2 regions of the Hymenobacter sp. UYP22 genome follow, and region 1 is predicted to be linked to the other one. Evidence: riboswitches for the same ligand, from Rfam matches in the RefSeq annotation. Region 1 holds a riboswitch; the other holds the start of a gene.

Region 1 (4,944 bases):
CGGCGCGGTAGGCGTAGCGGGCGGGGTTATCGGTAGCGCCCAATACAAGGGTCTTTTTCATATCAGAAGGGGGAGCTGATAACCGGGGTAATCAGCTACAAAAAGGTGGGAGTCGAATGGTGTACGCCTGTTGTATACGGTGAAACCTCCCAACGGATAACTACAAACCTGCGGCCACTTGCGCCAGCACGGCCTCGGCGCACCGCTCCCCATCCATAGCCGCCGACACAATGCCGCCGGCGTAGCCCGCGCCTTCGCCGCAGGGGAAAAGGCCGCGCACCTCGGGGTGCTGCAGCGTGTCCCGGTCGCGGGGGATGCGCACGGGCGAGGAGGTGCGGCTTTCCACGCCCACAATCTGGGCCATGTTGGTGGCGTAGCCGGGTATTTTGCGGCCGAAGTTCTGGAAGCCCTGGCGCAGCCGCTCGGCCAGGCCTGTTCCTAATACTTTGTCCATTGGCACCGATACAAGACCCGGCTGATAACTGGTTTCCAGCAGCTCAGCCGATACTTTTTTCTTGAGGAAGTCGCCCAATAGCTGAGCCGGGGCCAGTTGGGTACCGCCGGCCAGCTGGCAGGCGCGCTGCTCAATTTCCTGCTGAAACCGCAGGCCCGCCAGCGCGCCGTACTGGCGCACGTCCATGTCCTCCAGCTCCACGGCCGCCACAATGCCCGAGTTGGCAAAACGGGAGTCGCGGCGGGAGGGGCTCATGCCATTTACCACCACCTCGCCGGGAGCCGTGGCGGCCGGCACAATAAAACCGCCGGGGCACATGCAGAACGAAAACACGCCCCGCTGCCGCTGCTGCCACTGCGTCTGGTGCACCAAAGAATACGAAGCCGCTGGCAACTCGCCCCGGTCCTGGCGGCGGTACTGGGCCTGGTCGATGAGTTGCTGGGGGTGCTCCACGCGCACGCCCAGGGCAAAGGGCTTGGCCTCGATGAGCACGCCACGCCGGTGTAGCAGCTCGTAAATATCCCGGGCCGAGTGGCCGGTGGCCAGAATGACGGCGTCGGCGGTTAGCTCCTCACCGGTGCTGGTAATCACCCCGCGCAGATGCTGGCCCGTTAGCAGCAGGTCATCCACGCGGGTTTCAAACCGTACTTCCCCGCCCGCGGCCAGCACACTGTCGCGGAGGGCGGCCACCACGTAGGGCAGCTTATTGGTACCGATGTGGGGGTGGGCATCTACCAGAATATCCGGGGTGGCGCCGTGCTGCACCAGAATCCGCAGGATGCGCTGGATGTCGCCGCGCTTGGTGGAGCGGGTGTAGAGCTTGCCGTCGGAATAGGTGCCGGCCCCGCCTTCCCCAAAGCAGTAGTTGCTGTCGGGGTTCACCAGGTGTTCCTTGTTGAGGGCGGCCAAATCACGGCGGCGGGTGCGCACATCTTTGCCCCGCTCCAGCACAATAGGTTTGATACCCAGCTCAATGGCCCGCAAAGCCGCAAACAAACCAGCCGGGCCCGCCCCCACAATCAGGACCGAGCGGGTGGCCTGCTGCACGTTGGGGTAGCTAAACCAGGGGCCGAATAAGTCGGCGGGCGGGGCGGAGCGATAAATATCGGCGCGCAGGCGCACCAGGGGCTGCCGGCCGCGGGCATCCACGGAGCGTTTTCGCAGGTGCACAAAATCGGCCTGGCCGGGCAAAAGGCCGGCGGCCGCAAGCAGGGCCCGGTAGCGGGCCAGTTCATCGTAGGCTACTTCCGGGGCCAGAAGCAGCTCAATTTCCTGGAAGGGAGCCATACACAACAGGTGAAAGGGAGTTAGCCTTTGAACCGAAACGGGTACTCAAGGGGCCGCAAAGATACGCAACAAGCCTCCCGCTGCCGCCTAACTCAGGCAAGAAACCTGACAGGAGCAAGGGAGGCTTGCAAACAAGAGCCGAGCTACCTAGTGGTCGTCGTCGGCGGTGAAGAAGCCCTTGCCGCTTTTGGCCCGGGGCCAGAACTTCTCGATGGACTCGTTGAACTGAGCCAGCGTCTGGTTGCGTACTTCGCCGGAGGAGTGGCGCAACAGCCGGCCCAGCAAGTGCCGGTACATTTCGGTGGTTACTTCCAGGCCTTTGGCGCCAACCAAGCCGTGGTGCAGCAGGTCGCAGTTGGCAGCTACGGAATTGGCCAGAGACTCAGTGAGTTCTTCCCGGGCCTGGTCAGCATCCCGGAATGACTGTTCCAGGCGTTCGTTTATGGGGTGAGTGGAGGGCTGCTCGTTGGGCATACAGAGTAGAAGAAACGGGGGAGTGGCAAGCAAACCGCGCAGCTTACCGGAATAGTTCGGGATAACTCGAAAAAATATTGGTTATGTCCCATTTGTTTCTTCTTCCTACGCTCCCGCTAGCTTTCGGGTTCAGGAGTTGCCGCCTGCCGCCCTAGGCTGAAACCACCTCGGCGGGCAGAATACGGATGGGTTTTTTCTGGTCGTTGACGGCTACGAAGGTGAACAGTCCGGACACGGCGCGGTGGCGGTCTTCGGAGTACATCTGTTCCACAAACAGCTCCACGCGCACTTTCAGGCTGGTAGTGCCCACATGCTCCACGCGGCCAATCAGCTCCACCAGCGTGCCCCCCGGAATGGGGTGGGTAAAGTCTACTTTGTCGGAGGAAACGGTAACCATTTTCAGGCGGCTGAAGCGGGTGGCCGTAATGAAAGCTACCTCATCCATCATGTGCAGCGTGGTGCCCCCAAACAGGGTGTCGTAGTGGTTGGTGGTATTGGGAAAAACGGCCTTGAAAATGCGGGTTTCGGCCTGGCTGATTTTTTCGTCGAGGGTAAGCATACTGCTAGGGAAAAGGATGAAGGAAATACCTTCCCGGCCCGCATTTTCGGAGTGCCTTTTCCCGCTGGTATGGCTGCTTGCTCTGCTGATTCGTCTGCCCACGGCTCGGCCGCACCCGGCCTGCACGGCGGGACCGGCCAGCGCACGGCTGGCCCAGTGTGGCAGCACCCAACAAGGCTCTCAGGTCGCGAAGAGGCCTCATCATGGAAAGCGGTGGGCAGGTATCCTGACTTATGCCCGGCCTCCCGCCCTTCTCACCCGCCTAAGCGGGCAATGGGCTGCGTGGGGCTGCCGCCGTGGCCCGGTAACGGGGCCGCTGGCACTTACAGTAGCGCGTCTGTCCGGGAGTTGCACCCGGTTCCCTGGGTCGGCTTCTCCGTCGAGAGGAAAAAGCCACCTCACCGCTCGTCTGACTGAAATACACAGGCAAAGAACGTGGCCGCAAAGTACGCACAGATTGCCTGATTCAGCCAAGGAGGGGTAAGGAAGCTCCATGCAAGTATCCGGGCAATGCTTCTACATTTGTGCCCTCCTAGGGCTTATTCTCTCACGTATAGTTTCCACATGATTCGTATCGCGCGGCCGTTTTTTACAGGTAGTAAGGATATCAAACACTTAGTAACCGGCCTGTTGCGGCGGCGGCAGGCCAGCCTGGCGGGCAAGCGGGTGCTGGATGTACCGGCCGGCAACGGCGACACGGCCCAGCTGCTGCTGGAGCTGGGGGCCCACGTGACGGCCTCCGATTTGTACCCGGAGTTTTTTCGGTATCCGGCCATTGAGTGCGTGAAGGCCAACCTGAACGGGGCGCTGCCCTTCGCCGATGCCAGCTTTGACGTGGTAATCTGCCAGGAGGGTATTGAGCACATGCCCAACCAACTGCACCTGTTTCAGGAGCTGAACCGAGTGCTGCGGCCGGGGGGGCGGGCCATCATCACCACGCCCAACTACTCCAACCTGCGCACCCGCCTGAGCTACCTGCTGCTGGAAAGTGAGGGCTACAAGCTCATGCCTCCCAACGAAGTGGATTCCGTCTGGGCCTCGGATAATGCCCGCACCATCCACGACGTGTACCTGGGGCACATCTTCTTCGCCAACCTCACCAAGCAGCGGGCATTGGCGGCGCTGTCGGGGCTGCGGATTGCGGAGGTACACCCCTCTAAGGTCAACTACACATCGTTGCTGCTGCTGCCTTTCTACTACCCCTGGATGCTGCTGGCGGGCTGGCGGGCCCGGCAGCGGGGCCTGCGGAAAGGAACCTCCTCGACCCGCCGCCCCGAAGCCTACGCCGAACTGGCCCAGCTTAACCAGAGCCTAACTGTGCTGACCGGCGGCCACCTGATTATAGAGTACGAAAAGCGGATGGAAACCACGGAAGCGGTACTGGAGCTGACGGGCAAGCTCGCGCTGGAAACGGCCCGCACCTAACCAACCTTCCAAGCAGGTTTAGCAGATATTGCGGTATGCAACAGGTTATTGAGGACTTGAGCAGCGGCCGGTACTACCGCTCAGGACGGTTGTCGCAGCACTTGCTATGGCTGGCCTGCGGGGCAGGAGTGGCCGGGTTGCTGGCGTTCCGGGCCCTGATTGCCCTGAGCCCTCTGGTGGGGGTGGCGGCCGTGCTAGCCAACCCCGGGCTGCGGCAGGTTGTGCCCCGCTACTGGCGCAACGGGGCGGCCCTGCGGGCGGTGGCGCTGGTGGGGTTTCTGGTGCTGAGCGGCTTGTATACCAGTCAGTGGGCAACCTGGCGCCACGAGCTGTTTCGGAGCCTGACGTGGCTGGCGGTGCCCCTGGCTTTCACGCTGGCGGTGCCCCTGAGCCGCCGGCAGCGGCTGACCGTGGGCGCGCTGTTCGTGCTGAGCGTGGCCGGGGTGGGACTCACGACCATGCTGCAGTACCTGCTCAACTCCACCCATGCCAATGAGGCCATCCGGATGGGGCAGAACATGCAGGCCGTTACGGGTACGTTTCACATTGCCTTTGGAATCATGCTGGCCCAGGCGTTTTTCTGGGGGCTGCTGCTGCGGCGCAGCCCCTTGGCGGGGCGCGTACTGCGGGGGGCGTTGCTGCTGGCAGTGGTGGCTATAGGGCTCACGCTGCACGTGCTGGCCTACCGAACGGGGCTGCTGGTGCTGTACGCGGGGCTACTGGCCTGGGCGGGGCGTTTGCTGCT
Region 2 (4,944 bases), on a different contig from region 1:
TTTTCGGGGCAGCTTCTCTGTAGTGAGCTGCGCACCGAAATACGGGCCCGGAATATTCTTTTTTCACTGTACCACAGCTGGCCGGATGCTGCCAGGAAATAATAGTTGCGTATTTCCTGCTTACGTTTGAGTATGCTTTTCGCCCAGGCCGGCGCAGAGGATCGTCCGGAGCCGGTCTGTTTTTCGTAGGAACCCTACATGGAATACCCGCTGCCCACGGCGGCTCGGCAATACGTTGCCAAGCACCTGCACGATGACCCCGCCCAACTAGCCCTGCAAGCCCGCCGCTACCCCGGTCTGCCCGTCCCCGACCTTATCCGGCAGATTCAGGCCCGCCAGAAAGCCCGCACCAAGCTGCCCGACTGGGCCGAGAATCCGGAGCTTATCTTCCCTCCTACCCTTTCAGTGGAGCAAGCCTCCTCGGCCCGCACAGCTGCTTTTAAAGCCTCACTGGTGAATGGGCAACGCCTGGCCGACTTGACCGGGGGCTTTGGTGTGGATGCGGCTCACTTCGCTGCGTCGGTGCCCGAGGTGCACTATGTGGAGCGCAACGCGGCCTTGGCCGAGGTGGTGCGCTACAACTTGGCCCAGTTGGACATCAGCAATGTGCAGTGCCATACCGGCGACGCCGTGCAGTTTCTGCGCAACACGCCCGATACCTTCGACTGGTTGTACCTGGACCCCGCCCGCCGCGACACGGCCGCCAAAAAGATCTTCCGGTTGCAGGACTGTGAGCCGGACATTCTGCGCCTGATGCCGCTGTTGCTGCACAAAAGCCGCTGTGTACTGCTGAAAACCTCGCCCATGCTCGATATTGAGCAGGCCATTCTGGAGCTGCGGCAGGTGCGGCGGCTGTGGGTGGTGGCGGTGGACAATGAGTGCAAGGAAGTGCTGTATGAGCTGGGCCCTGAACCCGCCATCGACCCCGAGCGGTTCACGGTAAACCTGCTCCGCAACGGGCAACAGCAAGAGTTTCGGTTGAACCGGGCCCGGGAAACCCGCGCCATTGCCCGCTACGCCGAGCCCCGGCAGTACCTCTACGAGCCCAACGTAGCCGTGCTGAAAGCCGGTGCCTTCAAGAGTATTGGTACGGCCTTCGAAATGCTGAAGCTGCACCAGCACAGCCACCTCTACACCTCCGATGCCCTCCGAACCGACTTCCCCGGCCGGATTTTCCGCATCCGGGCAGTAGAGAAGTACGACGGGACGGCCTTGCGCGCCCACCTTGGCCCCGACAACCGCGCCCACGTCACCACCCGTAATTTCCCCGATTCCGTGGCTGAGTTCCGGCACCGCACCGCCATCAAAGAAGGTGGGGAGCTGTACCTATTCGCCACCACCAACCTGGAAGGCAAGCTGATGGTGCTGGTGTGCGAAAAGCTGTACAATGGGGAGTTGGTGGTTTAGTGAGTGTGATGCTCAATTCGCGCAGTTAATGCAAGCAGAACGTCACACTTACTCAATCACCAACTCACCTCTTCACCGCGCCGGGCTGGTCCATTTGCTGCCTCTGATGCGAAAGCGCCAGGGCAGGGCGGCATCCTCCCCGGCATAGTCGATACCCACGCGGGGCGAGGCTAGAATGTCGGCTTCGGCTACTGGCTCGTGGTGGTCTTCCAGCCAGATGGTGTCGCCCGTCAGGTCGAGGCCGTAGTGGGCGGTAGTAATGCCCAGGGCCTGGGTGAGTAGGCCGGGGCCGCCGGTGAGGTTGCGCTGCACCTGCGGCAGCTCCCGGCGCAGCAGCATTTCGGCCGCACCTTTGGTGGGTTCCAGGCCCCGAATCAGCACGGCATCGGCTTTGCCAGCTTCATTGGTGATAATGTTGAATAGAGCGTAGCGGCCGTACACCAAGTACACGTAGGCTACTCCGCCAGGCTGATACATAATTTGGGTGCGGGCTGTGTAGCGGCCCAGGTGAGAGTGACAAGCCTGGTCGTTTTCGTGGGCGTAGGCTTCGGTTTCCGTGATGCGGCCGCCGGTGAGCACCCCACCAATGTGGGTGTATAGGTATTTACCCAGTAGCTCCCGGGCAATCTGCACGGGGTTGGGGCGGCGATAGAAATCCAGAGGAATTATGGACATAGTTCGGCAGCGGTTACGGATGAGTAGCCATCTATACGAGGTATTGCCTACCTTTGCCGCTGTAAAGGTGGCCGGACCCCAATTGCGGGGCGAGGCTGAAAAGGGAATCCGGTTGAAATCCGGAGCTGTCCCCGCAACTGTACGCTTCATGAGTCGGCGCGTCATCACCGGCCACTGTTTCTGCCCCGGCTGCCCCAGCGGCGGCCGTTGAAATGGGAAGGCGACGCGCCCGGAGCAAGCCAGGAGACCTGCCTTTGCAATTCCTATGTTCAGCGCTTTCGGAGGAAGGGCGGAGAATGAAACCAGTGGCGGAGCCCAGGCTGCGCGGAGTACCCTTCTGTTTTCGGCCTCGGCTTCGGGGGTCAGCTGCTAAAAGCCAGCTGAGCAACGAGGTTTTGAACTGAATTTTTCGAGTGCGAAAATTTGGTTCGGAAGATGCGTTTTACGGTTTTAGTGCGTGGTGGCCTGCTGGGCTGGCTGGCTGGCGCGGTGTTGCTGCCTACCTCGGCCGCAGCCCAGACTGCCTCTGATACGGCCCGCGTGCAGCGCCTGCCCACTGTGCGCATTTCCGGCGTGCGGGTAGAGCGGTTTGCCGTAGGAAGCCGCCGCTTCTCCCTCGATTCGCTGGCCCTCACCACCTACCGCACCGGCACGCTGACCGATGTGCTCAGTGCGCGCACGGCCGTCTACCTGAAAAACTACGGCCCCGGCCAGCTGGCTTCTATCACGCTGCGGGGTACCTCGGCCCGGCATACTGCCGTGCTCTGGAACGGCTTCAACATCAACTTACCCAGCTTAGGTGAGGCCGATTTTTCTCTGCTACCCGTCAGCGGTTTTACTCAGGCTGATGTGCAGCTGGGCCCGGCCGCCGCTACCTACGGCAACGGGGCCATTGGGGGCACGGTGCTGCTGTCGTCGGATGCGAAATGGGGGAAAGGCTGGCGCGGCGCAGCCCAAGCCGAGTACGGCAGCTTTGGGCTGGGCGCGGGCACGTTGGAAGCCGCCTTCAGCAACCAGAAAATAGCTGTGCGCACCAGCTTGCTGTACCGGGAAGCTGCCAACAACTTTGTCTACTATACTCAAGAATTCCGGGGCCGCGTGCAGCAGCGCCAGGAAAACGCCGCCCTCCGCCAGGCCAGCCTCAGCCAGGATGTAACCCTGCGCCTGGGCCAGCGCAGCGAAGTGGCACTGGCTGCCTGGCTCACCGATGCCGACCGGCAGATTCAGCCGGGCATTGGCACCAACAACACCCACGCCGAGGAACGGGACCAGAGCCGCCGCCTTACGAGCAGTTACCGCTACGTGAGCCAGCACCACGAGTGGACCGCCCGCACCGCCTGGTTTGAGGATGTGCTCAACTACCGCGACGACGTGAGTGGGCTCAGCGAATCACGAGTACGCACCAGTCAGGCGCAGGCCGAGCACACTTGGAACGTGGCGCCCAATGCCTCGGTGCGGCTGGGAGGCGAGGCGCAGCACTTTGCGGCCCAGGTGGATGGCTACGGCAGTCAGCCCCGCACCGAAAACCGCTACTCCGGCTTTGCCCTGCTCCGCTACGACCCCCGGCCCCGCCTGCGCCTCTCCCTGAACCTGCGCCAAGCCGTGCTACCGGACCGCCGCCCACCCCTCACCCCTACATTGGGAGCGGAGTGGCTGGCCCTGGAAGCAGGGCTGCATACCCTCACGGCCAAAGGCAGCGCCTCCCGCAGCTACCGGGCCCCCACCCTCAACGAGCGATACTGGCGGCCCGGCGGTAACCCCAACTTGTTGCCCGAGGAAAGCCTGGGCTACGAGGGTGGCCTAGTACACACCCTCACGGCGGCCCCGGCCCATTTGCGCCTGCAAACGGAACTGACGGGCTACCGACAACTGGTGGACAACTGGGTGCAATGGACACCGGGAGCCACGTATTGGTCGCCGCGGAACTTACGGCAGGTACGCGCCCAAGGGCTGGAGGCTAGCACCCAATTAGGTTGGCAGCCGGGAGCCTACCACCTACAGACGCGAGCCAGCTACGGCTTTACACAGTCGGTGAAAACGCAGGGCGTGGCTTCTGACGCTGACCCGGTGGGGCGGCAGCTGCCCTTTGTGCCCCTGCACACAGCCGCCTTCAGCACCGACCACACCTGGCACGGCTGGCAGCTCAGCACCACGCTCACGTTTACTGGCTACCGCTACACCGATGCTTCCGCCACGGATTATCTGCCCAGCTACTGGCTGCTGAATGCCGCGCTGGGCCGCACCTTGGCCGTACGGCCCGACTGGCGCCTGCAGGTGCTGGCCCAGGGCTATAACCTCTCCAACACCGCCTACCAAAGCTACCAGAACCGCGCCATGCCGCTACGTAGCGGCAGCCTGAGTTTGCGGGTGCTGTGGCGCTAACCTCCCGACATTTTTTCTACCTGTTTTTCTACTATGAAGCATTCCTCTCCTTTCGCCAGCCTGAGTAGCCGCCTGCTGCTAGGCAGCGCCACCGCCCTGGGCCTGCTGGCCTGCGACCCAAACGACAACCCTCAGCCGGTTGAGCAGCCCATCGTAACCAGCACCGTGTTCGTGGTGAACGAAGGCAATTTCCTGCGCTCCAACGCCGATATCAGCCTATTCAGCAAAGCCAGCGGCACGGTAACCAACAAAGCCCTGTTCAGTGCGGCCAACGGCAAAGCCCTTGGCGACATCGCCCAGAGCATGGCCATTCAGGATAGTCTGGGCTACATTGTGGTGAACAACAGCAATAAGCTGGAAGTAGTATCCTTGGCCAAGTTTCGGTCGAAAGGTACAGTGACGGGCCTGAAGCTGCCGCGCTATTTCGCACCGGTTTCCTCAACGAAAGGCTACGTTACGGAAACCGTGAAGTACGACGGC

What was found. A riboswitch is a leader RNA that binds a small molecule or an ion and turns the genes downstream of it on or off. The one in region 1 is predicted to bind cobalamin.
Region 2: it holds a riboswitch for cobalamin, as region 1 does, so the genes downstream of both, ABIB60_RS03790 (TonB-dependent receptor plug domain-containing protein) here and ABIB60_RS00160 (acyl-CoA thioesterase) in region 1, are expected to answer to the same signal.

What each region holds. Positions count from the first base shown of each region.
Region 1 is NZ_JBEPPK010000001.1:32,857-37,800, forward strand. Features, by position in the region: gene ABIB60_RS00145 (CoA-binding protein) at 1-61, opposite strand, end outside; gene ABIB60_RS00150 (NAD(P)/FAD-dependent oxidoreductase) at 161-1,741, opposite strand; gene ABIB60_RS00155 (hypothetical protein) at 1,889-2,215, opposite strand; gene ABIB60_RS00160 (acyl-CoA thioesterase) at 2,367-2,774, opposite strand; cobalamin riboswitch at 2,974-3,191, opposite strand; gene ABIB60_RS00165 (class I SAM-dependent methyltransferase) at 3,339-4,199, shown strand; gene ABIB60_RS00170 (O-antigen ligase family protein) at 4,235-4,944, shown strand, end outside.
Region 2 is NZ_JBEPPK010000002.1:73,508-78,451, forward strand. Features, by position in the region: gene ABIB60_RS03780 (THUMP-like domain-containing protein) at 199-1,407, shown strand; gene ABIB60_RS03785 (DNA-3-methyladenine glycosylase) at 1,480-2,082, opposite strand; cobalamin riboswitch at 2,131-2,352, shown strand; gene ABIB60_RS03790 (TonB-dependent receptor plug domain-containing protein) at 2,518-4,464, shown strand; gene ABIB60_RS03795 (DUF5074 domain-containing protein) at 4,498-4,944, shown strand, end outside.